One region of the Isoalcanivorax beigongshangi genome, then DNA from elsewhere that is predicted to be linked to it. Evidence: predicted binding sites of a transcription regulator. Region 1 holds the regulator's gene; each other region holds the start of a gene.
The links. Region 1 encodes PhoB, which activates phosphate uptake and scavenging genes when phosphate is short. Its sites were predicted from a motif close to TGTCATANNNNTGTCANA; they were not measured.

Region 1 (10,702 bases):
GTAGACCGCTACAGCCGTAAACGCCTGATGATGGCCAGTGTGGCGGTGATGGCGCTGTGCAGTGCGTTGCTGCTGTGGGCCAGCCGTGCACCGCTGGCAGCGGTGTACGCAGTGCTGGCGCTGTTTGGGGCGGGCCGTGCGTTCCTGTCGCCGTCCCTGTCGAGCCTGCTGCCGCAGATCGTCCCGCGTGAGCGGCTGCCGCAGGCGATATCGGTCAACGCCATGGTGATGAAATTCGCCACTATCAGTGGGCCGCTGCTGGGTGGGCTGCTCTACGCGGTGAGCGGCGAGGTGGTGTACGCGGTGTGCTGCGCGGCCTTTGTGCTCAGCGTGCTAACGCTGATCCCGCTGCGGGTGCGTTATGCCGAACCACCAGCGGCGGGTGAGAGCCGTGCGGTGCAGCGATTCTTCGCCGGCATCCGTTTCATCCGCACTCGGCCGATTATCCTCGGTGCCATTTCCCTCGACCTGTTCGCGGTGCTGCTGGGCGGCGTGGTGGCGTTGCTGCCGGTGTATGCCAGCGAGGTGTTGGATGTGGGCTCCACCGGTCTTGGCGTGTTGCGCAGCGCGGTGGCGGTGGGGGCGCTGGTAATGGGCCTGTACCTGAGCCTGCGACCGTTGCAGCGCCGGGTCGGGCGCACCATGTTCGTGGCGGTGGCAGTGTTCGGCGTGGCTAATTTGGTGTTCTCGTTGTCGCACTGGTTCTGGCTGTCGGCGGCGATGATGCTACTGGCCGGCGCTGCGGACATGATCAGCGTTAACGTGCGCATGACCTTAATCCAGCTGGCCACCCCGGACGCCATGCGCGGCCGGGTCAACGCCGTGAACATGCTGTTCATTGGCTCGTCCAACGAGCTGGGCGAATTCCGCGCCGGTACCTTTGCGTCGGCGGCTGGCACCGTGACGGCCGCTGTCGGCGGCAGCTTGGCAACGCTGGCGGTGGTGGGGCTGTGGGCAAAGGTGTTCCCGGTGCTGCGCAAAGTGGACCGTTTCGACGACGTCGAAGCCCGCCCGGTGGCCGGCGGTCACTGACAACTGCCGGAACGGCTCAGCCGCCGACGTCCTTGCGCTCTTCGTCACCCACCCGCCAGCGCGGGAAGTGGCAGGTGAAGCAACTGCCTTTGCCGAGCGTGCTCTCAATGTTCAGACGGGCGTTGTGGCGGATCAGCACGTGCTTGACGATCGACAGTCCGAGCCCGGTGCCGCCGGTGTGTGTCACGCGACTGTGGTCGGGACGGTAGAAGCGCTCGGTGAGCCGGGGCAGATGCTGGCGGTCGATGCCGACGCCGTTGTCGAGCACCGAGAAATGCCCGCCCAAGTCGTCCTCCCACCAGCGGATGTCGATGCGCCCTGCCTGCGGCGTGTACTTCACCGCGTTGGTGATCAGGTTACTGAACGCGCTCTGGATCTCGTTATGATCGCCGAGCAGAGTGGCGTCCGGCGCCACTTCCAGCACGATCTGCTGGGCCTTCTCCGGGTGCAATGACAGCGCGTCCTGCTGCAACCGGCGCAGCAGCGGCGCCAGCATGATCTTGTGGTAGTTGTTGTCTGGCTCGGTGCCTTCCAGCCGGGCCAGCAACAGTAGATCTTGGATCAATGCATCCATGCGGTGGCTCTGTTGATCCATTTGCTGCAGCGCGCGGTGCATGCGGGTTTGTTCCGGCGGCAGCGTGTCGATCAGGGTTTCCAGGTAGCCTTTCAACACCGTCAACGGGGTCTTCAATTCGTGGCTGACGTTGGCAACGAAATCCTTGCGCATCTGTTCCAGGTTATGCAGCCGGGTGACATCGCGCACCACCACCAGCCATTCGCCGCCGCCGAAGCGGGTAATGGTGAATTCCAACAGGATGTTGTCGTTGGACGGGGCAGGCAGCGACATCGGATGGTCGAAGTTGCCGGTGTGCAGGTATTCCACCAGCCGCGGATCGCGAATCAGGTTGGTGAGCGGTTGGCGCACATCCTGCGGCGCACGAAAGCCCAGCAGGCGCTCGGCGGCGCGGTTCCAGAACTCCAGCCGACCGCGGCGGTCGACCACGATGATGGCGTCACGGTGGGCGGTGATTGAGCTTTGTGCACGGCCGATCAGCTGCTGTAGGTCGTCGCGGGCGGACATTTCCTTGCGCAGCAGCCGGTAGATGGCGTCAAACAGTTCGCCCCAGGCGCCGGAGCTTTCCGGCGGCTCCCATTGTTCCGGGTAACGCTGGATCCAGCGCACGAAGCGCACGATCTGCCACAAGTTAAGGGCTACATAGCCGATCATGGCCAGTGCCAGCGGCCAGAAGCTGTGGGCGTACCAAGACAGCAACAGACCGATGACGAGGACCAGCGCAATGCGCCGGACTTCGCTGAAGACAGTGAAATTCAAGCCGGTTTCTCCTGCACAGCCAGTGCCGCCCCGGATGGCGACGCCGGCCCGGGGCGTGGGTGCTCAGGGCCGGTCAGACCGGACGTGGCGTCTTGGTGGAAAACCGGTAGCCGGTGCCGCGTACAGTCTGGATGAACCGGTCGAAATTATAAGGCGCCAGTGCCTTGCGCAAGCGGCGAATGTGGACGTCGATGGTGCGATCTTCCACATACACGTTGGCGCCCCACACTTGGTCGAGCAATTGGGTGCGGGAATAGGCGCGCTCCTGGTGGCTCATGAAGAACTCCAGCAGGCGGTATTCGGTGGGGCCCATTTCCACCGGTTCGCCGTTGGCGGTGATGCGGTGGCTGACTGGGTCCAGGCACAAACCCTCGGCGTCGATGGCCTTTTCTGCGCCGCCAACGCTGGAGCGCCGCAGTACGGCCTTGATGCGGGAGATCAACTCGCGGGTGGAAAACGGCTTGGTGATGTAATCATCCGCGCCGACATCCAGCCCTTGGATCTTGTTGTCCTCTTCGCTCTTGGCAGTAAGCATGATGATGGGAATTTCCGCGGTGTTCTCGTCGCGCTTGAGGCGCCGCGCCAGCTCAATGCCGGTCACCGAAGGCAGCATCCAGTCCAGCAGCACCAGCTCGGGGCGGCTGTCCACAATAATGGCATGGGCGGTTTGGGCGTTTTCCGCCTCCAGGACCTCAAAGTCCGCCAACTCCAATGCCACCGCCACCATCTCGCGGATAGCGGGTTCGTCGTCAACGATCAGGATCTTGTGCTTGCTCATGTCATATCGTGTAGGTAGTGGGTTCGATGCCCATTAGATGGCCATTTAATGACAGGAATATGACAGCTGGCCCGGGGCGATAGCGTCAGAATGCGCAATCGCCGCCGGCGGCTCAAGCGCCGCCTCGGGCCGTCAAGCGAGCAGGTAGTGCAACCAGAGGCCGGCAAAGATGGCCGCGCCGACCCACTGGTTGTTGAGGAACGCCTTCAAGCACAGCGCTGGATCGCGGTCGCGGATCAGCCATTGCTGGTAGACGAACAATGCGGCGGACACGGCCAAGCCTAGGTACCAAGGCCAGTCGAACGCCAGTGCCCGGCCCAGCAGCGCCAACGCCACTAGGGCCAGTGCCTGCAACAGGCCGATGATCAAGCGGTCGGCGTCGCCGAACAGAATCGCGGTGCTTTTGATGCCCACTTTGAGGTCGTCTTCACGGTCGCAAATGGCGTATTCGGTATCGAACGCCACCGTCCACAGCAGCTTGGCCACGAACAGCAACCAAGCGGCGGCCGGTACGCTGTTAGTTTCGGCGGCAAAGGCCATCGGGATCGACCAAGCGAAGGCGGCACCGAGAAACAGCTGCGGCAGATGGGTGAAGCGTTTGGTGAAGGGGTACAGCGTGGCCAGCCCCACCGCGCCGAACGACAGCCAGAACGTCAGCGGGTTAAGCAGTAGCAGCAACGAGGCGGACAACGCGATCAGTACGGCGAACAGCGCCAGCGCATCGCGGCCGCGCAGGGCGCCGGTGGCCAGCGGGCGCTGGCAGGTGCGGGCTACGGCGCCATCCCATTTGCGGTCAGCGTAATCATTGATCACACAGCCGGCGGCGCGCATCAGCCAGACGCCGGCGGTGAAGACCAGGATGTTTTTCAGTGAGGGGCTGCCGTTGCCGGCGATCCACAACGCCCACAGCGTTGGCCAGAACACCAGCAGCGCGCCGATCGGCCGCTCCAGGCGCATCAGTTGAATCCACGGCCACAGCGCTGGAAAGCGCGTTTCTATCCAGGCAAACACCTTATTCTCCGTCGGTTTCGGCCAGCACCCGTGTCCACAGTGCGGGCAGGAAAAACTCCGCCACCAAGATCGGTTGGCCGCGCTTGCGGAACAGTGACTCCCGTCCCCACAGCTGCTCGCCGGATTGCGGGTGCGGCAGCCGCTCGCCGTCCACCTCGGTGATCCAGACCGCGTCACGGCTGGCCATGGGCAGGCGGAACAGCTCCCAGCCCAACGAGCGACGCGCCATGTGGCCGAGTACGCGATTGGCGCCGGTGAGCGAGGTCAGCGGCAGCACTGAGCGCGCGTACACCATTGGTTGGTCATCCAGCAGCAGTTCCACTTCGCGGATGCGGGCGTGCTGGCGCGCGGATAGGCCGGCGAAACGGGCTTCGGTGGCGGTGGGGGCGCTGATGCCCTCCTGCAGTAGGCGCACGGCGAAGCGGCCGTGGCGGCGCAGGCGGGCAGTGAGGGAGCCGGTGTCCAGTAACCAGTCACGCACCAGTGGCGGCAGGCGGCGCTGCTGGGCAGGCTGCCAATGAAGCTGCGAGGGCAGAAACGGACTGGGGCGGAACGAGGTCAACATGGGCTCCCGGCGGGCATGGCCGGGCGAACTATGCGGCAGCCTGCAGGGCATGGCAAGCACGGCCAGCCTGACCCTTGCGCCTGCTGCAAGGTGCCACTCCGCCACTGTAACCGTCGGCAGTGTCATTGATTTTTGACGGGGCGGTCGCTAGGTTAGCCGGTCTCTTTTCGGCGCCCACTGGGCCGCCTTTCCACAGGTTACGCGGTTGAGGACAGAACATGAAAAAGTGGGAATGTGTCGTGTGCGGGTTCATCTACGATGAAGCGTTGGGCCTGCCGGACGAAGGCATTGCGCCGGGCACCGCCTGGGATGACATCCCCGATGACTGGGTCTGCCCGGATTGCGGCGTGTCCAAGGATGATTTCGAGATGGTCCAGATCTGACCCTCTCTTGGAAGGCGCCGCGGGCGCCTTCCCTGTTTCAGGGCCGTGAGCGGCCACCCCCAGATTCACAGCGAGATACCGTTATGGCTCCTATTGTTGTCATCGGCACCGGCTTGGCCGGCTTCAACCTGGTCAAGGAATTCCGCAAGCACGACGCTGAAACGCCGGTGGTGATGCTGACCTCGGACGACGGTCGCAATTACTCCAAACCGATGCTGTCCAACGGCCTGGCGCGTAACAAGACCGCCGATGAGTTGGTCATGGCGAGCCCGGAACAGACCGCCGCTGCACTCAACGTGACGGTCCGCCCAGGTGTGTCGGTGACCGCCATTGATCGCGCTGCCAAGCAGGTGGTACTGGGCGACGAGCGCCTCGATTACAGCCAGTTGGTGTTGGCCTGCGGCGCCGATGTATTCCGCCCGCAGTTAGAAGGCGACGGCCAAGACGCGGTGTTCAGCATCAATGACCTCACCGATTACGCTCGCTTCCGCAGCGCCCTCGAAGGCCGCAAGTCGGTATTGGTGATGGGTGGCGGCCTGATCGGCTGTGAGTTTGCCAACGATATGGCTCAGGCTGGCATCCAGGTGCATGTGGTGGAGCCGATGGGCCGCTGCTTGCCGCTGCTGGTGCCGGAAGCAGCGTCCCAGGCTGTGTCGGCTGGTCTCGGCGCGCTCGGGGTCAGTTTCCACTTCGGCCCGTTCGTACAACGTGTTGATCGCCATGGTGAGGGTGTGCGTGCCACCTTGTCCGATGGTGCCACCGTGGATGTCGATCTGGTGCTGTCGGCTGTGGGCCTGCGTCCGCGCATCGCGCTAGCGGCCGAAGCCGGTCTGGCGGTGGACCGTGGCGTGCAGGTGGATCGTCAGCTGCGCACCAGCGATCCGCAGATTTTTGCCCTCGGCGATTGCGCCGAAGTGGACGGCCACGTGCTGCCCTACCTGCTGCCGCTGATGGCGTCGGCACGGGCGCTGGCTAAGACACTGGCCGGCACGCCGACCGATGTCAGCTACGGCGTGATGCCGATCACCATCAAAACCCCGGCCTGCCCGGTGGTGTGTGTGGTGGCGCCGCGCGGAACCGCTGGGCATTGGCAAGTGGAGGCCGATGGCCACCACGTCAAGGCACTGTTCCGCGACGAGCAAGGCCAGCTCCACGGCTACGCTCTGACCGGTGATGCCTGCAGCGAAAAAATGGCTCTCAACAAGGACATGCCGGCGCTGTTCTGAGTCGGCGGTAGGAGTATCTGTATGCGTTTCCGTCTCGTGATGTGGATATTGGGTCTGCGCTTGCGCTGGCTGGGTCGCCGTAATGAGAAATTTGCCGGCAAACTGTCCGGTCGCAATGTGCTGATGCAGTGGCGCACGAAGGCTGGCACCCCGGCGCGCTGGTTCCACTTCAGCGACGGCGGTGTGCGCAGCGGCGCAGGTCTGCACCCGGCGCCGACGGTGGCGCTGTCGTTTGAGGATGCGGCTTACGCTTTCAATGTGCTCAAGCAAGCAGCCGGCAATCAGATGGTCTTCATGGAAGGCATGCAGCAGCAGAAGATTGCCATCGAAGGTGATGTCAGCCAGATGATGTGGTTTATGTCGTTGATGAAATTCATCGCACCCAAGCGCTAAACCTTTGCTCCGGGTGTTAGGCGACAGCCTTGCTACTCCGGCAATAAAAAACGCCGCACCCGGTATCGGATGCGGCGTTTTTTATTGCGCTAGGATCAGCGGCTCAGCCCAGCAGGCCGCCGAGCAGGCCACCGAGGATCGGGCCGAGAATCGGAATGCCATCCAGCGGTGAGCCGTTGCCGCCGGTGCTGCCACCGCCGCCGCCCAGCACACCGCCGAGTAGGCCGCCGAGCAAGTCACCCAGCACCGGTACCTGACCGAGCAGGCCGCTGAGGCCGTCGAGACCTTGGCCGGCATTCAGCAGACATTGCAGCGGGTCGTTGCTGTTGCCGCATACCTGTTCCAGATTCGGTACGCCCGGGATCGACGGGGTGCCGCCATTGAGCAATGCGCCGAGCAGGCCGTTGACCACGTCGCCCAGCACCGGCACTTGGGCAATGCCGTTGGTGAGCGGCGTCAGCAGGCTGGTGAGTGCGCCGAGGCAGCTGAGTGGATCAGCCGGGTTGCAGTCGAGGCCCGGCAGTGCCGGCATGTCGCCGCCACCGTTGCCGCCCGGCAGCAGGCCGCCGAGTAGACCGTTGACGATGTCGCCCAGCACCGGCACTTGGCCGACTAAGCCGGTCACCGGCTCCAGCAGGCCGGTCAGCGCGCCGAGGCAGCTGAGTGGATCCGCCGGGTTGCAGTCGAGGCCCGGCAGTGCCGGCATGGCGCCGCCGTTGCTGCCGCCCGGCCGCAGACCGCCGAGGATAACGTTGACGATGTCGCCCAGCACCGGCCCGTGGCCCATCAGGGCGGTTACCGGCGCCAGCAGGCCGGTCAGCGCGCCGAGGCAGCTGAGTGGCTCGGCCGGGTTGCAGTCGAGGCCCGGCAGTGCCGGCCTGGCGCCGCCGTTGCTGCCGCCCGGCAGCAGACCGCCGAGGATACCGTTGACGATGTCGCCCAGCACCGGCACGTGGCCAATCAGGCCGGTTACCGGCTCCAGCAGGCCGGTCAGCGCGCCGAGGCAGCTGAGCGGATCAGTCGGGTTGCAGTCGAGGCCCGGCAGTGCCGGCATGTCGCCGCCACCGTTGCCGCCCGGCAGCAGGCCGCCGAGTAGACCGTTGACGATGTCGCCCAGCACCGGCACTTGGCCGACTAAGCCGGTCACCGGCTCCAGCAGGCCGGTCAGCGCGCCGAGGCAGCTGAGTGGATCCGCCGGGTTGCAGTCGAGGCCCGGCAGTGCCGGCATGTCGCCGCCGTTACTGCCGCCCGGTAGCAGACCGCCGAGAATGCCGTTGACGATGTCGCCGAGCACCGGCACTTGGCCAATCAGGCCAGTCACCGGCTCCAGCAGGCCGGTCAGCGCGCCGAGGCAGCTGAGCGGGTCGGTCGGGTTGCAGTCGAGGCCCGGCAGTGCCGGCATGGCGCCGCCGTTGCTGCCGCCCGGCAGCAGACCGCCGAGGATACCGTTGACGATGTCGCCCAGCACCGGCACTTGGCCAATCAGGCCGGTTACCGGCTCCAGCAGGCCGGTCAGCGCGCCGAGGCAGCTGAGCGGATCAGTCGGGTTGCAGTCGAGGCCCGGCAGTGCCGGCATGTCGCCGCCACCGTTGCCGCCCGGCAGCAGGCCGCCGAGTAGACCGTTGACGATGTCGCCAAGTACCGGGACCTGGCCGATCAGGTCGGTCAGCGGTGCCAGCAGACCGAGCAGGGTGCCAAGGCCGTCCAGCCCTTGCAGGTCGCCGCCGTTATTGCCACCTGGCAGCGTGCCGTTGAGGAGGCCGTTGACGATGTCGCCCAGCACCGGCACCTGGCCGATCAAGCCGGTCACTGGTTCCAGCAGGCCGGTCAGCGCGCTGAGGCAGCTGAGCGGATCAGTGGGATCGCAGAGGCCATCCAGACCCGGCAGGCTTGGCATGCCGCCGCCGTTGTCGCCACCCGGCAATACGCCACCGAGCAAACCATTGACCACTTCACCCAGCACCGGCACCTCGCCGATCAGCGCGGTGAGCGGGGTCAGTAGACCTGCCACTGCCCCGAGGCAGCTGAGCGGATCGGTGGGGTCGCACAGATCGCCGAAGTTTGGCAGGCCGCCACCGGCACCGGGCAAGCCGCCCAGCAGGGTGCCGAGCAGATCGCCGAGCACAGGGATCTGGTCGGTCATGCCGGTCAGCTGTTGCAGGGTATCGGCGAGGCCGGTCAGGCACGACAGCGGGTCGGCCGGATTAGCACACAGGTTATCCAGACCCGGCAGGGTGGGCAGGCCGCCGCCAGCACCGCCGGCCAGCGCTTCGGTGAGGCACTGGGCAGGGTTGAACGAGGCGCTGTTGGCTGCCACCGGACAGAAAGCGCCGGCGAAGCCGTTCAGATCGCCGTTGCCGAGCAGGTCGCCGAGCCGATCTTTCAGGCCACCCACTTCTGCCAAACACTTAGGCACGAACGTCAGTGGCAGCACGCCGATGCCATTCTGGTGGCCGTAGACCAAGCTTTTGAAGTCCTTGGCGGCGACCGGGCAGAACTGGGCCAGCGGATCAATGCGGTCAGCCAGATCGCGGGCGTTGTCGGCATTGGTTGCGGTGGCGGCGCGGTAACAGGCGCCGCTGTCGATGTCATTGCCGGATGCTGCCTCGAACGCCACATCCGGACACAGCTGTTCGCTCAGTGGGTTGTGGCTGTCGAGCAGCGCAGCATAGGTCGTGTTGCCGCCGCCGGTAGCCGGTGGCGTGGCGCTGCTGCCGTCAGAGCGGCTGCCGCTGCTGTCGCCGCCGCAGGCGCTCAGCGTCAGCGCCAGGCCCAGCGTTGCCAATGCGGCCACGCGAGAAAGGACAGGTTTCATCTTTGCTCACCTTGATTGTTGTACTGAAGGCTGTGAACACGGGAAATCTGAAGGCAGACATCCCCCTCGGGGGGACTATAGGAAGCGGTCAGGCGGGAATATGTAGCGGCTGCGGGCGCGCCGTGTAACCGGGGGGTAAGAGCAGGTCTGTCCTTGATGGCGACTCGGCTGTCCGTTTCAGTGTTCTGTAATAAAGCTGTAACCACAGTGCGACAGAGCGGCACCATGGTACGCAAAAGCGGTAACACTCAAGGTAACATCGGGCCAAAACGGCACGATAGTTCAATGACTTGCGATCAGTTGCGCTTTGGCAGTATCAGGCTAGTGACAAACAAAGCCGCTGCGCACACCACGATCGCTGGGCCCACCGGTAAGTCGCGCCACCAGCTCAAGGACAGCCCCGCCACCACCGCCACCATGCCTAACACACTGGCCAGCATCGCCATCTGCTGTGGGCTGCGGCTGAAGCGGCGCGCGCTGGCGGCGGGGATAATCAGTAGCGAGGTGATCAGCAACACGCCGACGGTGCGCAGAGCACCGGCGATCAGCAGCGCCAGCAGCACCATCAGTAGAGCGCGAGTGGCCGCCACCGGCACGCCTTCCACGCGCGCCAGATCTTCATCTACGGTGATGCTGAGCAGCGGGCGCCAGTTGCGCCACAGCAGCAGCAGGATCACCAACGCGCCCAGCCACAAGCCGATCACTTCGGCGCCGCTGGTGGCAAGCAGGTCGCCGAATAGGAACGCGAACAGGTCCACCTGCACGGATGGCAGCACACTGAGGGCGATGACCCCCAGCGCCAGCGTGGTGTGGGCGACAATGCCGAGTAGGGTATCGCTGGCCACGGCGCGCTGTTGCTGCAGTGCCACCAGCACCAACGCCAGTGCCACACTGCACAGCACCACCGCCGGATACAGCGCCATGCCTAAAGCGAGGCCGAAGGCGGCGCCGAGCAGCGCGCTGTGGGCGAGGGTATCGCCGAAGAACGCCATCCGCCGCCACACCACGAAGCCGCCCATTGGGCCGGCTACCAAGGCGACCGCCAATCCGGCCAGCAGTGGCCACAGCAACAGCTCAAGCATCATGGGAATGTCCGTCACAGCTGACATGGCCGTCCAAGCGGTGAGCGTGGTCGTGTTCGTGGGTGTAGAGCGCCAGATGTGATG
Region 2 (10,702 bases), 1.9 Mb from region 1:
ATAAAGGTCGAAGAAACCGACAGTTCACTGTCCGGCGGTGTCGGCATTCAGATGGCGTTGGGCACCAAACTGATGCTGAATGCGGAGTACATGAGTTGGCTGCTGGCCAAGGATGTGACGCTGCATGGGGTGACAGCAGGGGCCGGTATCCGCTTCTAAACCCAGCCCGCAGTGGCCGGCGCGCCGACCGCTGCGGGTGCTAGTGCCAGCTTCAACAATTGCTCCCCGGCTGGGCCTGTGGCAGCGTGACTGCTCAGACTTTTCTACGCCGGGGGGCGTCAACGGGCTCAAGCAATTGAGCCCGTTTTTTTTGCGTCAGCGGCAGGAGCGGCCGTTGTCGTAGCTCTGGTCCACCACTTGGTTAATCCAGTCGCGCAGCAGCGCCGTGGCTTCATCGTGGGCCACACTGCGGGCGATCGGCGGCATCATCCGTTCCGGGTCATGCACCGCCTCCATGCGGCACGTCACGATCGAGGCGTCGGCCTGGCCCGGAACCACCACGTAGGTACGACCGCAGGAGCCGCCACCGGTGGCGGTGGGTTGCTTGCAAATGCCGACGCTGGCGTTCACCGGACGGAAGCTGTCTAGGTAGTACCCGGTGTTGGACGCTGCGCCACGGTCGTTGTGGCAATGCTGGCAGTTGACCTCCATGTAGGCGCGCAGCCGCTGCTCGATGTCAGCCTTCGAGTGAGCCGCCGGACCCCCGTCGCCGGGCAGATTCCAACGCGGCAGGCGCTCGACGTTGGTGGCATTGCCCTGGCCATCCAGTTCCAGCGCTGGCACGCCGCTGAGCAAGCCGCGCTGGTGCCACATCTGCAATTGGTTCTCGGCGGCAAAGCTGGCCTGACCGGTGCCCTGCATGAACGCTGTTTCTGGCTGATAGAGGCGGTTCAGGTTGCGCGGTTTGGGCCCGATCGGGGCGCTGCCGGATTCGTTGTCATCGTTGCCGTGGCAGGTGATGCACTGGTTGGCGTTGGGCACCGAATAGTGATCGGTGCGGCCGCTGTGCAGCGCGCCGTTGTCAGCATCGCGGTAATGCCAGCGGCCGCTGACGGTGGCACCGCCCAGCGCCAGTCGTGCCACCGGCACGCCGTCGGCACCGGTCTCCCACAGGTAGGGCAGTCCTTCCCAATACGCCTTGCCGCTCTGGCCGACCCGCTTGATCAGCAGCCGCGTTTCCACCGGCGTTTCGGTGCCGGCTTCGTCGTCGGTGAAGGCGAATGTCTTGGCCAGCACTGTGCCCACCGGGAAATGCAGCGTGCCGTTGGGGTTGCTGCCGTCGCGGCCGTCCACATACACCGCTTGGGTGTCCGGCGGCAGGAACGCGACCCGGTACTTGGTGGCGTAATCGGAGAACAGCTTGGTGTTGAGCACGAACGGCACGCCGCCTTCATGGGGCAGGCTGCGCGGGTCGCTGGCGTCCTCGAACAAGTTGTAGTGGGCCAGCAGTGGGCAGTTCACCGCCAACGCCGGACGGTTGATCTGGCCGTCGCCGGGCGTCGCTTCGCACAGCGCTTTGACTTGGTGTTCCGGGATCGCGGGATCGATTTCCGCGCTGCGCTCGAACGGCGGAATCACCACTCGGGGCAGCGCCGCCGGCACGCGACCAAAGCGGGCTTGGCAGTCGTGCACACTGATGTCGGTGCTGGACGGGAAGTTGAACACGCCGTTGACCAGCTTCAGCAGCCCGGACGGGGTTAGCAGGCTGAGGTCTTGCTCCATCACCGCCAGAACCAGTTCCAACCCGGCGGTGCCATGGAAGTTCAGGTAGGTGGCGCTGCCGGCGTCGAACTCGTTGTCGTGGTAGCAGGACCAGTATTCCGGCCGTTTGCGCTGGCCACGGTCATCGAACTTGTAGGCGTTGTAGTGGCAGGCCGGGTTCGGATGGGCATTGGTGTGCAGCGGTTTGCCGGCGGCATCGGCGGGCACCGGATGGCCCTCAGCGTCGAGCGGGTAGGGGCAGCTGGCATCACGCTCGTCGAGCAAGCCATCCCAGATGACGTGGGCGCCGCGGCCGAGGTTGGTGAGGTTTTTCAGTGTCTTCAGCAGCACGATCGGATCGTTGATCGACGGCACGTTCTTGAGCCCGATCAGGGTCGGCAACAGGCTGTTGATGTCACCGGCCATCAGCTTGCCGAGATCCACTTTGGGCAGGTCGTAGCCGGAGTTGCGCACCCGGTTGTGGTGCACGTGCAGTCCCTCAGTGTAAGGGTCAAGCTTGCGGTCCGCGGTTTGGCCGGCGCCGTTCAGCAGGTCGTAGCTGACATGCAGGATTGCGGCGGTGCTGTGGTCCTCGAAGGTGTTGTCGTACACCTCGATGTTGTCGTAACCGAGAGTGATGAAACCGACCCCGCGCGGCACCTCGGCGACGATACCGCCATGGGCAAAGTTATAGGTATTGTTGTTGCGGGCGGTGTTGCCGACCATCACTGAGGTGTCGCCGTACTGGGTGATGTTCTCCAGATCGTAGATCAGGAAACCGCCGGTGTTGCACTCGGCAATGTTGCTGTCGTACTCGCCGTTGCGCACGTTCTCGATTTCAAACCCCATCACGTTATACAGCGCGCGGCTGTTGCGAATGATGGCGGTGTTGGTCTGGCCGACATAGATGCCGGCGTCGGAGGCGCCGATCGACTCGGAGTTCTCCACCAAAATGTTTTCTGATTCCACCGGGTAGATGCCGTAGCGGCCGGCATCCTGTGATGGCACGTAGTCAGGGGTCGGGTCGCCGGGATTCTTTGGCGGCACAGTGCAGCCGACGATGATGCGCTTGGCATAGTTGGCCGCCGTGATCGGCTCGGCGCCGCCGGACCAGATCGCGCGCACGTTGCGCAGCGTGCCCCATTTCACCCCCTTGAGCTTAAACGCATCGCCGGGCGGATCGGCGATGGTCATGTCCTCCACCGTGATGCCGCGCACGTTGAGCGCCTCCAGCCCGGTCGGCGTCACACTGTCACGGAACGACAACACCGTGCGATCACGGCCGCAGCCCTTGATCAACACATCCTCGGTGGCTTGCACCAGCAGGCTCTGGGTCAAGTCGAAGAAACCGCAGGCGAACGCCAGCGTGTCGCCTGGGCGCAGCTGCACCATGGCGTTAACCATGTCAGCGGTGGCATTGGCGCCGGGCTGGATGGTAAAGGTGCGGCCGGGCGTGGACGGCTCCGGGGTGGTGGTGGGCGGCGTGGTGTCGGGGCCGGTGGCAGGCCGCGCGCGGCCCTCATCACCGCCACAGCCGGTCACCAACAGGGCGGCCGCCAGCGACAGCCCGGCCAGACGCAAGGGACTCTTCATCAGTGCTCCTGGAAACGCAGCGGGACGGCGTCAGTGCCGTCCATTGTTGTTGTTGTGATCTGCCTGATGGGCCGTACCTGGCACCATCCGGGTCAGGTGTACCGCAATTGGCACCTTGGTACTGTTGTCGGTTTGTGTCTGCTTTGTCATGGCGTCGTCACGCCTGAGCCACCCTGGTGTCATGTGACATTGCTACAAGTCCCCAACCCTTAGATGGATTCCGGAGGCTTCATGCAACGCATCATTCCTTGGCTGGGCTCGGCCCTGCTGACCGTCACCCTGGCCGGCTGTGGCAGCAGCAGTGATTCCGACCACGGCGTGACGCCGCCGCCTGCGCCCAAGGCCGTGACGTTGTCGCTGGCAGGACGCTACAGCACCGGTACCTTCGAGCAGAGCGCGGCCGAGATCCCGGCGTTCGACACCACTGGCCAGCGCATCTTCATGGTCAACGCCCAGAGCGGGCAGGTGGACGTACTGGACGCCAGTAACCCGGCGCAGCTGAACCGGCAGACGGTGCTGGATGTGACGGCGGTGGTGCCCGGTGCCACGGTCAACAGCATCGCCATCCACGGCAACTTGCTGGCGGTCGCGATCGAGCCGGTGCTGAAAACCGACCCTGGCACCTTGGCGCTGTACCGGCTGGATAACCTGGAGCAGCCGATCAGCACGGTGCCGGTGGGTGCGCTGCCGGACATGGTCACCTTCACGCCGGACGGTGGTTATGTGCTGGTGGCCAACGAAGGCGAGCCGAGTGATGACTACCAGATCGATCCGGAAGGCTCGGTGTCGGTGGTGGCGGTGAGCGATCCGCTCAATCCGCAGGTCCGCACCGCCGACTTCCACGCCTTCAATGACCAAGCCGCGCAACTGCGTGCCAAAGGCGTGCGGCTGTACGGCCCCCATGCCAGCGTGGCGCAGGATCTGGAGCCGGAATACATCGCGGTGGCCGCTGACAGCCGCACTGCTTGGGTGGCGCTGCAGGAAAACAACGCGCTGGCGAAGATCGATATTGCTACCGCCACCATCACCGACATTGTGCCGCTCGGCTTCAAGGACCATGGCGCCGACGGCAATGGCCTCGATGTTAGCGATGAGCCGTTGGCGCCGGAGGTGCGGACCTGGCAGGGCGTGCTGGGCATGTACCAGCCGGATGCGATTGCTGCCTATCAGGTGGCTGGCAGCACCTACATCCTGTCCGCCAACGAAGGCGACGCCCGTGCCTGGGGCGAAGACAACCCGGATTATTTCAAGGCCGGTGCCTGTGGCGATGCCGACCAAGGCTTTGTCGAAGAGCTGCGCGTCAAACACCTAGTGCACAGCAAGGGCTTTGCCCGCCGCTGCGGCGATGACATGCCGCCGCAATTGATGGCGCTGGCCAACGGTGCGCTGCTCAATCCAGAAGTGTTCAGCTACTGCGGCGCCACTGCCGGTGATGCCGGGTTGTGCCGCGAGGACGACCAGCTGGGCCGGCTGAAGATTTCCTGGGTGCAGGGCTACCGCACCGATGAGGCTGGCGCGCCGGTGATGTTCAACGCCCAGGGCGAGCAGGACGCCCATGGCGACCGGCTGATGTACGACCAACTTTACGCCTACGGTGCGCGTTCGTTTTCGATCTGGAGTGCCGACGGCGCGTTGGTGTGGGACAGTGGCGACCAGTTCGAGCAGTTCCTGCTCAGCGACCAGTGCAAGTTGGGCAGCGCGCGCAACATCGACTGTGCGTCGTACTTCAACAGCGGCCACAACGCGCCGGGCAAAGCACGGGCGCGTAGCACCGGCAAGGGGCCGGAGCCGGAAGGTGTTGCCGTGGGCACCATCGAAGGCCGTCAGTACGCGTTCATCGGCCTGGAACGCATGGGCGGTGTCATGCTGTATGACATCACCGATCCGAACGCGCCGGTGTTCAAGGACTACCTGAACAGCCGGGACGATTGGGACCAAGACCCCGCCGTAGCGCTGGAAGCGGCGGGTGATTTGGGGCCGGAAGGGCTGGTGTTCGTGCCCGCCGAGCAAACCCCAGACGGCAAGCCATGGGTGATTGTGGGCAATGAAGTCAGCGGCACCACGGCGGTATTCCATGTGGAATTGACCCACTGAGGCAGTGGTTCGGAATGCAAAAAAGGCGCTCCAGGGCGCCTTTTTTGTGTCTGCTTCAAGGGCGGCCCGGGTTCAGCGGCGCCGGTGTGCGGCAGCGCTGGCCCGTCCGCCGATCATTTCAGGGGCGGAATGCGCGGCTTCAGCCACACCAGCATTGACGGCATCACCGTCAGGTTGGCGGTCAGCGCCACCACCATGGCAAGGCTGGTGAGAGCGCCGAAGTACACCGTTGGCTTGAAGTTGGATGCCACCAGAATCAGGAAGCCGGCCACGATGATCATCGAGGTGTAGTACACCGCGGTGCCGATTGAGCCATGGCAGCGCTTCATGGTGGCCACGTAGTCGTGATCACGCGGGAACTCCACCCGGAAGCGGTGGATGTAGTGGATCGAGGCATCCACTGCAATACCGATGGTGATCGCCGCAATGGTGATCGTCATGATGTCCAGCGGCAGCCCGATCCAGCCCATCAGCCCGAGGATAAAGGCGGCGCTGAGCAGGTTCGGCAGCATCGCAATCACCGACAGCGCCAGCGAGCGGAACAGCACTAGGAACATCGCCATGATCGACAGGAATACGAAACCGAGGGTGGCGATCTGCGACTGGAACAGGCTTTGCAGCATGTTGTTGTAGAGCACCATGGCGCCGGTCAGGGTGACTTGCTCCGGTTCCAAATCGAAGTCGTGGGTGAGGTCGTGGTGAATCTTCGCCAGTAGGTCGTTGCGGTTCAGGTTGCGGTCGGAATCCACCACCCGGATGCTGATGCGCACCTGATTGCCGTCCTCCGACAGATACGGCTTCACCAGCTGCGTGCGCAGCGTCTCCGGTACAAAACGCGCCAGCATCATCAGGTCGAAATAACTCAGCGGTGCATTGTTGAGATCGGTGGCCACTTCATACACCGAGGCCAGCGACAGCACCTTGCCGGTTTCCGGCAGCGACTCCAGGTAGTGCTGGATCGCCAGCAGCTGGTCGAGCCGTTGCGGCGTGTACCAGTAGGCGTTTTCCAGCGCATCGGCGCTGTTGTCTTCGTCGGCGTCGTCAAACGGGTCGGCAAATGGATCGCCGAACGGGTCATCGCCGAATTCATCGTCGTGCTGGGCAAACGCGTTGTTGCCGGCGCTGGAGAACGGGTCGGCAAACGGGTCGTCCTCGGCCAGCGGCGGGGTGCGGTCGGTGTGGCTGCGCGGTGCATCGATGACGATGTCCAGCGGCGTGGTACCGCCCAAGTGACGGTCAATAGCGACCATGCCTTGGTAGATCTCGGTGTGTTCTTTGAAGTAATCAATGAAGCGGTTTTCCACCGTCAGTTTGGTGGTGCCCCACACCGCGCCAACGCCCAGCAGCACTGCAACCAGCACCACCGCCAAGTGGTGGCGGGCGTTGAAGTCGGCCACCGCCAGCGTGGCACGGCGGGTCACATCACGCATTTCGCGCGGCTGATCCTTGGGCAGCAACGCCAGCAGCGACGGGTAGAACACCAGGCATAGGAACAGCGCGAAGCACAGCCCGAACGTCATCATCCAGCCGAAGTCGATCACCGGGCGGATGCCGCTGACCACCAACGAGATGAACGCCACTATGGTGGTCAGCGCGGTGTAGATGATCGGCCGCGCCATGAAACCGAGGGTGGCTTGCACCAGCTCGCGCTGGGTGGCAGCCGGGTGTTCCAACTGCAATTCGCGGTAGCGCACGGTGAGGTGAATCGCCATCGACATGGTGATGATCAGCAGCAGCGACACGAAGTTGGAGCTGATCACCGTGACTTTCCAATCGGCAAGACCGAGCCAGCCCAGCGTCCACAACACCGTCAGCGCGCAGCAGGACAGCGGCAGCACGATCCAGCGTGCACGGCGGAAGATCAGCAGCAGTGCCAAAATCAGAAAGGCGCCAACACCGAGGCTGAAGAACTCCAAATCATTGCGCACGTAAGACACCGCATCGGAGGCGATCATGGCGGCGCCGCCAAGGAACAAGCTGGCGCGGTCGCGGTGGCCATCCATGATGCTGCGGATATGGGCGATTTCGGCCGCGTTGCGCTCCTGCTGGCCGGCGGAGTAATCGCTGTAGGCGCGCTCGGCATCACGCAGTTCGCGTTTTTCAGCGCTGCTGGCCTGACCCTTCTCGACCCGTTCACGTAGATCATCGCGACGTTGCAGCAAGGTATAGAAGCGGTCGTCGCGCTCGAACGTGATCAGCAGCGCGGTCATGCTGCCGTCGCGGTTCACCAGCAGGTCACGGTACAGCGGGTTGCGACCGGACAATTCCTGTGCGGCCAGTTCCAGCGGCGCTTCGGCGTCACGCAGCGTGCGGTAGCCCTTGGCCAGTTCGCCAAGCGGCTCCTTAGGGCTGTAGAGCAGCGGCACGTCGAGCATGCTGTACACCGACTCCACCCGCGGCAGCACCGCCAGTTCCTGCTGCAACGTGGCCAGGTCGTCCAGCACCGGGCGGCTGAACAGCGCGCGCTCGCTGGGCTCGTAGGTGACGATCAGGAACTCGCTGCCGCCGTAGCGCTGGGCCACTTCGCGGTAGAACGCCAAGGCTTCGTCGTTTTCGAGGATCAGCGAATCGGCGGAAGCGTCGAGCCGGAAATCACGGGCGTGGTAGAGCGAGAACACGCTCATGGCGACGATCAGTAGCATCCACAGCCAAGGATGGTTGAGCACCACCCGGCGGTATACAGCGTAAAGGGCTTGGATCACAGGGGAGTCCTTTCGGTCAGCAAAGGGCAGCGGGTTGCAGGAAAGCCGTCAGTTATCAATGAGGGCGGGGCAGGCAAGTGCCGCTGGAACGGTGGCACCCAAGAGTACCCAAGCTGCCGGAGCGGCTCCAGTGGTGGGCGGTAAATGGCCCGTGAATCCAGTCACTTTTTGAAAAGCAGCTTTTCCTTATGGTCCGGGAACTCGGGTGCCAGCGCTGACTCTGATCTAGCGACAGGTCCGACACCGACCGGCCACTATCACCGGCCACCGCTTTGACGCTGATGCTGTACACACTTGAAGTCTTTCTAACGCCGCTTTGCGGCGTTTTTTTTGTGGTGCGGATTCAGTACAGATCGCGCCGGTAGCGACCGGCGGCCAGGAGCTGGTCGATGCGTTCGGCGCCGAACAGGCTGCGTAGCGTTTGGTCGACGCCGGCACCCATGCCATCGAGACTGCCGCACACATAGAGGGTGGCGCCGCGTTGCAACCAGTGATCGAGCTGGTCGGCGTAGCCCGGCAGCAGCTCCTGCACGTAACGGAGGGGGTGGCCATCGCGGGAAAATACCTTGTCGATCTGCACCCCACGCCCGGCCCACTCCGCCAGTTCAATAGCACAGATGTCGTCCACAGCCGCGTTGCGCTCACCCCACAGCAACCAGGTGTCGGCCGGGTGAGCGCGGCCACGTTGGCGCAGATGGCCGAGCAAGCCGGCTAGACCGGTGCCGCTGCCGATCAGGATCGCCGGGCCCGGCTGGCTGTGGAAGCCACTGTTGGTGCGCACCCGCACCCGCACCTCCTGGTTCAACGGCCAGTGTTCGGTGAGCAGGCCGGAGCCGAGCCCCCATTGGCCCGGCGCCACCGCCAGTTGGCGCACCAGCAGGCTAATGGCGCCGTCTGACGGCAGCGAGGCGATGGAGTAGGCGCGCACACTATCGGCGTCATCACCGCAGGCGATCTCCACCACGTCACCGGCTTGCCAGCTCAGTGGTGAGTGCGGAGTGAGTGTGATGTGGTAGAGGCCGCCGCCGGCGCTACCGGGATTGAGCAGCGTGCGCCCGCTCAAGCGAGCTGGCTGCCAAGTAGCCAGTGGCAGCGGCGCGCCATCGCTGTCGCTGTCGCTGCCCAGCGTGCTCAGCCAGCGCTGCCACACCTGCGGTTCGCGCTCGGCCATGCACAGCAGTGCGGTCTGCGGCGTGGCGCCGGCCTGCGCCAGCGCCTGATCGAGTTGGGCGGCATAGCCGCAGAATTGCTGGTAACGGTGATCGCCGAGCCCCAACACTTGGTAGTGCAAACGGGGCAGAGGGCCGGCGGCGGCCAGCGTCTTGGCAAACAGCGCCGCGTTGTCCGGCGCATCGCCTTCACCATAGGTGCTGGTCACCACCCACAGCTGCTGCAACCGCCGCAGTTGGTCGGCGGTGACGGCATTAAGCGGCAGGCAAGGCAGGTCGCCGAGTAATGCGGCGCTGTGCTGGGCCAGTGCTTCAGCAGTACCGGACTGGCTGCCGTAGCACACCAGCGCGCTGCCGGAGGCGGCCACCAGTGGTGGGCGGCGGCGCCACAGTGGGCGGCACACCAGCAGGTAGCCAACGGCCAGCAGCGCGAGCGCCGGCAGCGGTGCGCGCAGCGGCGCCGCCCAGCGTTGTGCGTGACCGGCGAGCGGCGCCAGCCAGCCGGCGCGCAGGGTCACCGGGGTGCCTTGCACCGGGTCGAGATAGAGATGGTGCCGGGTGCCGTGGCCGTCCTGCAGCCAAGCCTGTGCCAGCGCGCCGGCTTGCACCGATACCGCCTCCACCGTCACCGGCGCCGGCAACGGCAGTGCAGACAGCTGCGCAGCCAGTTGCTCCGGCCGCAGTGGGCGGTCGGTGCTAGAGGGGGGATTGAGCGCGGCTAACAACCCGGCACTGCCCCACAGCAGCAACAGGACGCCGAGGACAGTGCCGGTCAGCAGCCGGCGCAGCAGGGGGGCAGAGCGCATCATGCTGGTGCTGCGGCCCCGGCTACCCGGGGCCGGCAGGCGTTACTGCGGCAGCACTTCCATGGTGGCGGTGTAGCTGGCACGGCGGCTGGCGCCCGGCAGGGACGTATTGCCGTCGCTGACGCTGGCGTTGAGCCAGTACATGCCCGGTGCTGGGAAGGTCACGCTGAAGCGGCCGTCGGCGCCGGTTTTCACCGTCATTTCGTCCGGGCTGTTGCGGTAGCGGCGGTTGCCGGGCACCACTTCTACGTCCAGGTCGGCGGCCGGCTTGCCGTCCAGCAGCAACTGGAAGGTGGCGGCTTCGTTGTCGACCAGGTCATTGGGGTGGGTGACCGGGCGCAGCTCCAGGCCTTTGTTTTCCAGCGTAAACACCTCGGTGGTGGGGGCACCGTTGGTGACGTAGGTTTCCAAGTGGCGGACCATTTCGATCACGCGCAGGTCCTTGGCGCCTTTCGGCACCGCGGTGGCGAGTTGGTCGGCGCTGCCGCGCCAGCGCTTGTTCTCGCCATTTTCTTTCCACATCGCCATCACGCCGCCGCCGTTGGCGTGGATCTTGTAGGTACCACGCTGAGCCAGCGGTACGTCAAAGGTGGTGCGATAGCGACCGGCCATGGCGTTTTCCAGTGCCACCGGCTTG
Region 3 (10,702 bases), on a different contig from region 1:
GATGGCCGCCTGTCACTGCACAGTGCGATCCGCGAATACGTGCTATCCAAAGCGCTGCAGGCACTCGGCATCGGCTGCGCCGGCGGCACTGCCTTGCTGCAATGCCCTGACCGGCGTGTGCGCACCCACGAACCGCTTGGCATGTTGCTGCGCAGCGGCCCGTCGTTGATGCGCATCGGCCACCTGGAATGGCTCGCGCTACGCGGGGCCCCGGATGTGCTGCCGGGCGTACTGGCCTACCTCAACCAACGCGGCCCGCAGCCGCTGGGTGACGACAGCCCGTCGTTGTTGGCCGCGCTGGTGCGGCGCCATGCGGAAACCGTGGCCCTTTGGCAGGCCTATGGTTACGTGCACGGCGGCCTCAACAGCGACAACATTTCGGTGCTCGGGCTGACGCTGGATCTCGGCACCGGCGCCTTCATGCAGCGCTACAACCCCAACTGGAGCCCGGCCAAGGACGACAACCTGCGCCGTTACGCCTACCACCGCCAACCGGAAGCGGTGCTGGAGGGGCTGGAGCTGCTGGCCGATGCCCTAGACCAACTCAGCGGCCAACATCACCACCGCCGCACCCTGGATGATTTCTTTAGTCAGCTCGACCTGCACTACCTGCGCGCCATGAATCGCCGCTTTGGCCTCGCCCAAACGCTGCCCGGCGACCTGGGTTGGGTACGCGACTGGTGCGCACTGCTGCAGCGGTACGACGTGGATTATCACGATGCGTTCGGCGGCCTCGCCGGCGACCATCCGGACGCCTGGCAGCAGGCGTTGTGCCAGCTGTTCCGCGTGCCGCAGGCGCCACTGCAGCTGACAGAGTGGCTGCAGCGTTATCAGCAGCGGCTGCAACAGGAGCACTGCAGCGAAGCGGAGCGCCAGCAGCGCCGCCGACGCGCTAACCCGTGTTGGCGGCTCGATTCGGCTACCTTGCAGGGCTGCACCGACGCGGTGCTGGACGGCGACCTCGAAGCGGTCCGCCGTTTGCGTCAGCAGCTGCTACCAGAGGACGCCGACTGAACCACTGAGCGATAAAAAAGCCCGGTGCCTTGCGACACCGGGCTTTTTATTACCTGCAAGACAGCGCTTACCAGGACAGCGCCGCACCCACTGCCACGGTATCGGTTTCTTCCGCTTTCACACCGCCATCGCGGGCTTCAAAGCGGCCACCGTTGGCCACCAAGGTGAACTGCGGGGTCACCGCGTAGCTCAGCTGCAGGGCCGTGTGGGTCAGTTTCAAACGGTTGCCGGTCACCAGCCCATCATCCTGAGTGCGGCCGTAGGACGCTGCCGCACGCAGTTTGCCAAACTGATAACCGATCTGCGCCAGGTGCCCTTTGCTGTCGACTTCCTGCAGGCTGGCCTGACCGAGGTTGTTGGTGAAGAACGGGTGCATGCCGTCAGCGTTAAAGCCGGACACCGTCACCGACAGATCCTGCACTTTCATCTGCACGCCGTAGCCAACCCCGGAGGAGGTGACTGAGTCCACCAGCGGATCGGTGTTGCGCGAATGCTGCCAGGCCCCGTTCACCCACGCATACAGCTCGGCATCACCGAAGCTGTTGGTGTAGGAGATTTCAGACTCTACCCGCGGGCTGTCTTGATATGACGCGCCGCCAACTTGGGACGCATCGGTGGTGTCGTAAGGGTCCAGCACGCCCACCGCCAGATTGAAGCCAGCCACGGTCGGCATGCGGTAAGTGATCTGCGCGCTTGGGAACGCATAGGGGTAACCGCTGCCGATGTTGCCGAACGACACGCCGCCCCAATTGAGGATGCCCATCAGATCACTGGCGTGACCGAAGCCGGACAGCAGCTCGTCACGCAAGATGTTAGAGCGTGCGAACAGGCCGAAGTCTTTACCCAGCGTCACCTCACCCCAGTCGCCGCCCACGGTGCCGTAGAACTGGCGCACGTCGATGGCGGTGGCGGTGCCGGCATCACTGCTGTCGTTGATGGTCACCCAAAACGAGGCGCGGGCGCCGAAGTTCAGATCACCGACGCGGTTGGCCACATTGAAGCCGAGGTAGTTGGGCAGGAAGCCCATTTTTACCCGCGATTGGTTGCGATCCAGTGCCGTACCAGGACGGTCCACATCCTGGTGCACGTAGAACGCGTTGATGTAGCCATCGGTGGTGAAGCTCAAATCACCTTCTTCATACAGCGGGATGGCAGCGGTGGCGGAAAGCGGCAGCACTGCAAGCGCAACAGCGCCAGCAAGGATTGTTTTTTTCATGTTTTCCTCTCCGTTTGAATAATCTGTTTTACGCAAAACAGGGAGAGTATTGATGGCTTGGCAAGCCGGCAGTATTCCGCTTTGGTGCTGCTCTGGCACGCCATCCATGGCGCCAAGGTCGTAACCGGAAAGACTAGCGCCGGTCCGGATCGGGGGTGTAGCGCAGGTAGGGCACCGCGCCTTCTGACAGCGTGCCGAACAGCTCTTTGGCCTGCTCTGATTGCATCCAACCGGGCACCACCATGTCGGTGCCGGGCACCCAGTTCACCGGCGCCATCAGGTGATAACGCTCGCTACGCAACAGCGCCTCGGTGACACGTTTTATTTCGTCCACGTTGCGGCCAATATCCGGCGGATAATCAATCCGCAGCCGCAGCCGCTGGCGGCGGTCGATGATCAGCACGCTGCGCACGGTATGGGTATCGAGCGCCTTCGGGTGCAACATGCCGAGTTGCTCGCTCACTTGTCGTTCACCGTCCGCCAGCAGCGGGTAGCCCACCGACTTGCCAGCCAACTTGCTGATGTCGGCGCGCCAGCGGGCCAGTGTTTCGGCGTCGCCGACGGCAATCGCCGCCAGCTTCACACCGCGCTCGGCAAACCACTCCCGCTCCTGCGCCAGCGCCGCCAGCTCGGTGGTGCAGATCGGCGTGAACGCCGCCGGGTGCGACACCAACAGCACCCAGTGATCAGCGCCCTGCTCCGACAGCGTGAACGGCCCTTCGGTACTCGGCAGGGTGAAGTCCGGCACCTTGTCGCCCAGTTGAAGCGCCAGCAGTGGCGACGCCCACAGCAACGTCGCCCACAGCAGCGCGCGGCTCACCATTTCCATGCCACCCCCGCGTAGACGGTACGGCCCGGCCCCGGTTCGAAGTAACCACGTTGCGCCAGCGGCCGGTCGCTGTTGGCGTTGATACGCAGGTTGGCGAAATACTCGCGATCGAACAGGTTGTTGATGCCGCTGTACAGGTCCAGTTCGCCATCGCCGAAGCGCCACTGGCGTCCCCCGCGCAGCCCCACCAGGGTACTGCTGGCGACCCGCGTCTGGTTGGTGTTCTCGGCGTACTGGTCGCTGACAAAGCGCAGGTCGCTGATGGCGTAGTACCCCAGCCCACCGCGCCACGCCAGCTCGGCAAAGGCAATGTGTCGTGGCAACCCGGGCATGCGCAGGCCACTGACATCGGCCCCCTGCTGCACGTCATCGAAACGGCGGAACTGGTTGTGCGCCCAGGTGTAGGCCAATGCCAGGCTCCACTGTTCGCTGAGCGGCCCTTCAATGCCTAACTCCAGGCCTTGGCGGCGTGTGCGTGCAGCGTTGCGGTAGAAGGTGCGGCCCTGCAACTCATAGGGGGTGATCTCGTCCTTTACATCCACCCGGTACAGCGCCAGCGTGCTCCACCAACCGGCACCGATCAGGCTGCGCAGCCCCAGCTCCTGGTTACGGGCTTTTTGCGGCCCCAATTGCGAATCAAAGCCGCCCCCCACTGGATTGGCGAGCTCGGTAAAGGTCGGGGTTTCAAAGGCGGTGCTGCCAGTCAGGTACAGCTGCAGCGCATCGCTGTAATGCCAGGTCAGCCCGGCGCTGTAGCTCTGTTCATGGAAACGTTGGGTGCCGCTGTCATCACCGTCGCTGAGGAAGCGGTCGTTGATACGCAGCCGCACGGTGTCGTGGCGCAGGCCCAGTGACAGCAACAGTTGATCGGTGAGCGCGCTGTCCAGCTGCGCGAACACCCCCACCGCACTGGCGGCCTGCTTTTCCTCGGCAGTGCGACCCGTGGTCTGGCCGCTGGCATTGACGCTGTGCCGATCACGGTCATCGCGCTGGGCGTCGGCATCCAGTCCCACCACGAAACGTTGCGCACGGCCCGCCACCATCAGCTCTCGGCTGTAGTCGGTGGACAATCCGTAAAACAGACGCTGGTATTCGATGTGGCTGTTACCCGGGAACGGCAGCTGCTGTTCAAAATCACGGCGCGCAATGAAGGTCTGCACCTGGTACTGACCACCGGCCACGTCATCATGGCGATAGCGCACGCCGAGGCGCTGCTGGGACACTTCCTGGCCGGCATCCAAGCGTGGCGCCATAGGCACCGCGGCACGGCGGTCGGCCTTCACCTGTGCGGCGGTCAAACCGCCGGGGTCTTCACCGCGGGGGATGTCCATGGCGGTGAGCACAAACTCCAACCGCTGCGCCGGCGTCATCTGCCAACCGACCCGGCCGATGGCTTGGTATTTTTCCACCTCGCTCTGGTCGCGGTAGCCCTCGTAACGCAGGCCGGTGACACCCCCGTAGTACGACCAGTCGCCCTCCTCACCACCGGCGTGCAGGTGCGCCTTGCGCAGCCCGTGCTCGCCGGCCGTCACGCGCAACTCGCGGCCATAGGCCATGTTGCGGCCGTCATAGGTGTTCAGGTCCACCACGCCGCCGCTGCCATTGCCGTACAGTACCGACGCCGGGCCGCGAAGCACGGTGGCGTCGCGCAAACTGTCCAGATCAATGCTGTCCACCTGCGACTGGCCATCCGGCACCGTTTCCGGGAAGCCGTCCACACGCACCCGCAGGCCGCGCACGCCAAACGGCGCGCGGGCCCCGAAGCCACGCGAGGACAGTCTCAGGTTTTGGGCATAGTTGTAGCGGTTGGTGAGCATCAGCCCCGGCACCCGCGACAAGGTCTCATCCAACTGCAGGCGCGGTTGGCCCTGCTGAGCCGCTTCGGTATCCACCACCGCCACCGCCGCCGGCGCGTCCGCCAGCGAGCGCTCCAGACGCATGCCATCGATACGTACCGGCGCCAACTCATGCACCGGTGCCGCTTGGGCGGTCCCTGCCGCCAACGCGACGCCGCATGCGACGTGACGCCAACGGGCCAGGACAGCACCACCCTGTCGAGTCATGACAAACCCCTCATGTTGTTGTTCTTGGTTGTATTGTTGTGGCGTCGGCAGCCTGCCGTTTCACGCTAGGCAGCCATCGCCGGTGGCACAAGCGCGGCCTATGCCGGTTGCGCCCAAAGACCGGCGCAAGCCGACCCAAAGTATGATGTTGAGGTCCATAAAAAAGGGACCCGCAGGTCCCTTCATTGCATCCGCCATGCGCCTTAGGCGCGCGCCATCTCCACGACTTTGGCGACCAGCTTGTCGATGCCGGCGGCCGCTTCGCTGATGCGCTGCGCCGCCATGTAGGCCGGCGTGGTCACCAGCTTCAGTTGCTGGTCGACGACAATGTCATCCACCGCGCAGCTGACGTGCTTGCCGCCCATGGCGGTGATCGCCGCGGCCGTATCGGCATCGCTACCGATGGTGCAGCGCACCCCTTCACCGAATAGCGCCGCGCTCATCACCGGCGCAATGCACACTAGCCCCACCGGCTTGCCGCCGCGATGCAGATCGCGGATGAAATCGCGCACTGCCGGCAGCACCGTCATCTCGGCGCCTTTGAAAGCGAAATCGCTGAGGTTCTTAGCAACACCGAAGCCACCGGGCACGATCAGCGCGTCATAGTCTTCCGCGTTGGCCACTTTCAAGTCGATGATGTTGCCGCGCGCCAAACGGGCGGCTTCCACCAGCACGTTGCGGCGGTCGGCGACCATTTCTTCGCCGGTGATGTGGTTGATCACATGGGCCTGTTCGATGTTCGGCGCCATGCATTGGTAACTCACCCCAAGACGATCCAGCGCCAGCAGGGTCACCGTGGATTCGTAAATTTCCGAGCCGTCGTAGACACCACAGCCGGCCAACAAAACTGCTACTTTCATCTTTCCTCCTCCGTGGCACCCGCATCCGCTCGCAAGGCTGCCGCAGCGCTGTCCGTCGGGAACAGGCGCTGGCTGCCGGCGCCGCAGGCGACCACAACCTTCATCATTTGCTCTACGCTGATATCAGGACACAGTGTTACCACACCCGGTTCCACAAGATAAATGAAACCGGTGGTGGGGTTGGGTCCGGTGGGCACGAAAACAGTGAGCTGCCCATCGGGAAAACGGGCCGTTACCAGCCCCAGTACGGACACGTCTGCGCCGCGCCCGTAAATCCATACCCGCGCCACCTCGCCACGGCGGAACGGGGAATCCTCGTTATTGCCCAGCAGCTGGCTGACCACCTCACGCACCGCCCGGTAGCCCGGCAAGCGCGCCATGATGCGGGTCTCCATGGCATTCCAAAACCAGTGTCCCAGCCGGGTGGCGACCAAATTGCCAACCAGAAAACACACCAGCACCAGCGCCAGAATACCGACCCAATCCGCCACCGTCGGATGCCAATGCCACTCTTGCACCACATAGTGGATCAGCGGTGCGGCAATCTCGGTGGTGACGCCATACAGCCAGCGGAACAGGAAACCGACCACCGCCAACGGCAGCAGTACCACCAGCCCGCCTAACAGCGCGCTGCCGACAAATCGTTTGATGCGTTGGAACAGACTCATGTTTGGCTCTCATTCGGTGGGGCGCCGTAATGGATCGCCACCACATCGTAATAACGCTCGCCGGTGGGGGTGTGCACCATCACTTCGTCATCCACTTGCTTCTTCAACAGCGCCCGCGCCAGCGGCGCATCGACACTGATCCAGCCGCGCGCGGCATCGGTTTCGTCGGGGCCAACCAAGCGGTAACAGTGGCGCTGATCGTCTTCGTCCACCAACTCCACCCAAGCGCCGAAATAGACCCGGCTGCGGTCGTCCGGCAGCTGCTCAACCACCGTCATGTCATCCAGCCGCCGAGACAGGAAGCGGATGCGCCGGTCGATCTCGCGCAACATTTTCTTACCATAGATGTACTCGGCATTTTCCGAGCGATCCCCTTGGGCAGCCGCCTCCTGCACCGATTGGGTCACCTCCGGCCGCTTCACCTTCCACAGATGCTGCAACTCATCGTTGAGCATGCGGTAGCCTTCCGGCGTGATGTATTTCGATGCCGGCCGGGCCGGCGGGCGCCAGCGTCCCATGGCACATCCTCCTGAAGCTGCAACAGGCCGCCCTCGGGGCCCGCGGCCGTGGAGCATGACCGGGAAGCAGGCTCGCCGTCCAGCCATCGGCGGCGCGGTGCGCTACACTGTTGCCCGTTTTCCACCCCGTCCTGATCTGGAGACCATTGTGTCCTTGAATGTGAACCGGGCCGCCTGGCCGGCCACGCGCATGCGCCGCATGCGCCGCGACGACTTTTCCCGACGCCTGATGCGCGAGACCGTGCTCACCGCCGATGACCTGATCTACCCAGTGTTTGTCTTGGACGGCAAACAACGCACCGAAGCGGTGCCCTCGATGCCGGGCGTGGAGCGTAAAAGCATCGATCTGCTGGTCAAGGAAGCGGAACAGTTAGCCAAGCTGGGGGTACCGGCCATGGCGCTGTTCCCGGTGGTAGACGCCGACGCCAAGTCGCTGGATGCCGCCGAAGCCTGGAACCCCAACGGCTTGGTGCAGCGCGCGGTGCGCGCCATCAAGCAGGCGGTGCCGGAAATGGGCGTCATCACCGACGGCGCGCTCGACCCCTACACCACCCATGGCCAGGACGGCATCATCGATGCCAGCGGCTATGTGGTGAACGACGCCACCATCACCGCGCTGGTGCGCCAGGCGCTGTCCCATGCTGAGGCGGGGGTCGATGTGATCGCGCCCAGCGACATGATGGACGGCCGCATCGGCGCCATCCGCACCCAACTGGAGCAGAACCAGTTCCAGCACACCCGCATCCTCGCTTATTCCGCCAAGTACGCCTCGGCCTACTACGGCCCGTTCCGCGATGCGGTGGGCTCCGCCGCAAACCTCGGCAAAGCCGACAAGAAGACCTACCAGATGGACCCCGCCAACAGCGACGAAGCGCTGCACGAAGTGGGCCTCGATCTGGCGGAAGGTGCAGACATGGTGATGGTGAAACCCGGCATGCCGTATCTGGACATCGTGCGGCGGGTGAAAGACACCTTCGCGGTGCCCACGTTCGTCTATCAAGTGAGCGGTGAATACGCCATGCACGTGGCCGCGTTCCAGCAGGGCTGGCTGCAGCGCGAGCCAATCATTCTGGAGTCGTTGACCAGCATCAAACGGGCCGGCGCTGACGGCATCCTCACCTATTTTGCAAAAGAAGCGGCGATCCTGCTCAAAGGCTGATTTCCCCTGCGGGACGGCAGCACGCCGTCCCGTTCCCGGCGACCGCAAGCTGTCATATTCTTGACCTATTCTGACGCGGTTTCGCGCACCGCCGCTGCGCGCCCATGGACATCGCCGGGAAGCCTCACATGACGGAGCAGACCACACCGCCGGATTTTCTGCCGGACCTCGATCAGCCGGACCATTACGTCAACCGTGAACTCAGCATGCTGCGTTTCAACCTACGGGTGCTGGAACAGGCCATGGATGAGCGCCATCCGTTGATGGAGCGGCTCAACTTCCTGCTGATCTTCTCCAGCAACATGGATGAGTTCTTCGAAATCCGCGTCGCCGGGCTGCACAACCAGCTGCTGCGCCGCTCCTCGGTGGGGGTTTATACCGGCCCCGACGCCATGCACCCACTGGAAGTGCTGAAGATCATCTCGCGCGTGGTGCATGAAGCGGTGGCGCGCCAATACCACATTCTCAATGAAGTACTGCTGCCGGCACTGGCGCAGGAAGGCGTGCAGTTCCTGCGCCGCGACCATTGGACGCGCGAACAGGAAGCCTGGGTCAAACGCTACTTCCGCGAGCAAATCTACCCGGTGCTGACACCGATCGCGCTGGACCCGGCACACCCGTTCCCGCGCTTGGTGAACAAGAGCCTTAACTTCATCGTGCCGCTGGAAGGCAAGGACGCGTTCGGCCGCCAATCCGGCCTCGCCATCGTGCCGGCGCCACGCTCGCTGCCGCGCCTGATCCGCATTCCCGATGACATCTGCAACGACGGCTACGACAACTTTATTTTCCTGTCGTCGATGATCCACGCCCATGTCAGCGACCTGTTCCCCGGCATGAAGGCCACCGGCTGCTACCAATTCCGTGTCACCCGCAACGCCGACATGGAGCTGGACGAAGACGTGGAAGACTTGGCCAGCGCGCTCAAGGGCGGCCTGCTGCGGCGCCGCTACGGCGAGGAAGTGCGGCTGGAAGTGGCTGACAACTGTCCGCGCCACTTGGTCGACTACCTGCTGAAGAAGTTCGAGCTGGACGAAGAAGACCTGTACGAAGTGAACGGCCCGGTGAACCTGGCGCGCATGTTCACCGACGTGAAACGACCACGGCTGCGGTATCCGGCGTTCACCCCGCGGGTACCGGCGCGGCTGAAAAGCCACGACAGTTTGTTTGAGTGCATCGACGACGGCGATGTGCTGCTGCACCACCCGTTTGAATCGTTCTCGCCGGTGGTGAACTTGCTGGCGGAAGCGGCGCGCGATCCCAACGTGCTGGCGATCAAGCAGACGCTGTACCGCACTGGCACCACCTCGGAGATTCTCGACCACTTGGAGGCGGCGGCGCGTAACGGCAAGGAAGTGACCGCCATCGTCGAGCTGCGCGCGCGCTTTGACGAAGCCAGCAACATCGAAGGCGCCCGGCGGTTACAGGAGGCCGGCGCCATCGTGGTGTACGGGGTGGTGGGCTACAAAACCCACTCCAAAATGATGCTGGTGATCCGCCGCGACCAACACGGTGGCATTCGCCGTTACGCCCACCTCGGCACCGGCAACTACCACACCAAAACCGCCAAGCTGTACACCGATTACGGGCTGTTCACCGCCAACGAAGCGATCTGCCAGGACGTGCACAAAATCTTCCTGGAGCTAACCGGCATGGGCAAAGCAGCCCGCCTCAAGCAGTTGATGCATTCACCGTTCACACTGCACAGCGGCATCCTCGACCTGATCCACTTCGAAACCCAGGAAGCGCTGGCCGGGCGGCCGGCACGCATCGTCGCCAAGATGAACTCGCTGACCGAGCCGGAAGTGATGAAGGCGCTGTACCGCGCCAGCCAGGCGGGCGTCAGCATCGACCTAGTAATCCGCGGCATGTGCTGCCTGCGGCCGGGGGTGGCGGGACTGTCGGATAACATCCGCGTGCGCTCCATCATCGGGCGCTTCCTGGAACACACGCGGGTGCACTATTTCTATCACGGCGGCGAAGAGCGGGTGCTGTTGTCCAGCGCCGACTGGATGGAACGCAACCTGATCAACCGGGTGGAAACCTGCTTCCCGATCAACGACAAGAAGCTCAAGCAGCGCATCATCGAGGATCTGGAGCTGTACCTGGAAGACAACACCCAAGCCTGGCAAATGCAGGGCGACGGCAGCTATGAGCGGGTAGAAAGCGACGGCAGCGCGCCGGTCTCTGCCCAGCAGCTGCTGCTTGAGCGGCTCAGCTGAGCCGCTCAGGACACCGCCAGCGTCCCCCCAGCTTCACGGCAGAACTCCTGCTCCTGATCCAGGTCCGCCTGGGTCAGCGGGTGTTCCGTCAACCAGCCGGTGGGAAACGCCAACGCCAAACCATCAGCGGTGCGCGACAACGCCAGTGACGGCAAC

Region 2: AB5I84_RS09915 (choice-of-anchor I family protein) is a predicted target of PhoB. The motif match lies at 3,439-3,456, and genes of this name have one in related genera.
Region 3: ppk1 (polyphosphate kinase 1) is a predicted target of PhoB. The motif match lies at 8,378-8,395, and genes of this name have one in related genera.

What each region holds. Positions count from the first base shown of each region.
Region 1 covers NZ_JBGCUO010000001.1:267,523-278,224, forward strand. Annotated here, with positions in the region: gene AB5I84_RS01175 (MFS transporter) at 1-1,032, shown strand, start outside; gene phoR (phosphate regulon sensor histidine kinase PhoR) at 1,049-2,365, opposite strand; gene phoB (phosphate regulon transcriptional regulator PhoB) at 2,439-3,143, opposite strand; gene ubiA (4-hydroxybenzoate octaprenyltransferase) at 3,276-4,154, opposite strand; gene AB5I84_RS01195 (chorismate--pyruvate lyase family protein) at 4,156-4,719, opposite strand; gene rd (rubredoxin) at 4,938-5,102, shown strand; gene AB5I84_RS01205 (FAD-dependent oxidoreductase) at 5,186-6,328, shown strand; gene AB5I84_RS01210 (hypothetical protein) at 6,350-6,721, shown strand; gene AB5I84_RS01215 (hypothetical protein) at 6,825-9,536, opposite strand; gene AB5I84_RS01220 (metal ABC transporter permease) at 9,833-10,618, opposite strand; gene znuC (zinc ABC transporter ATP-binding protein ZnuC) at 10,611-10,702, opposite strand, start outside.
Region 2 covers NZ_JBGCUO010000001.1:2,168,235-2,178,936, reverse strand. Annotated here, with positions in the region: gene AB5I84_RS09925 (porin family protein) at 1-159, shown strand, start outside; gene AB5I84_RS09920 (parallel beta-helix domain-containing protein) at 316-3,294, opposite strand; gene AB5I84_RS09915 (choice-of-anchor I family protein) at 3,526-5,388, shown strand; gene AB5I84_RS09910 (efflux RND transporter permease subunit) at 5,502-8,090, opposite strand; gene AB5I84_RS09905 (NADPH cytochrome P450 oxidoreductase family protein) at 8,434-10,068, opposite strand; gene AB5I84_RS09900 (DUF4198 domain-containing protein) at 10,108-10,702, opposite strand, start outside.
Region 3 covers NZ_JBGCUO010000002.1:225,193-235,894, reverse strand. Annotated here, with positions in the region: gene AB5I84_RS12735 (protein adenylyltransferase SelO family protein) at 1-1,014, shown strand, start outside; gene AB5I84_RS12730 (porin) at 1,082-2,230, opposite strand; gene AB5I84_RS12725 (redoxin domain-containing protein) at 2,364-3,059, opposite strand; gene AB5I84_RS12720 (TonB-dependent receptor family protein) at 3,047-5,122, opposite strand; gene elbB (isoprenoid biosynthesis glyoxalase ElbB) at 5,326-5,982, opposite strand; gene AB5I84_RS12710 (DUF502 domain-containing protein) at 5,979-6,650, opposite strand; gene greB (transcription elongation factor GreB) at 6,647-7,168, opposite strand; gene hemB (porphobilinogen synthase) at 7,359-8,327, shown strand; gene ppk1 (polyphosphate kinase 1) at 8,456-10,546, shown strand; gene ppx (exopolyphosphatase) at 10,552-10,702, opposite strand, start outside.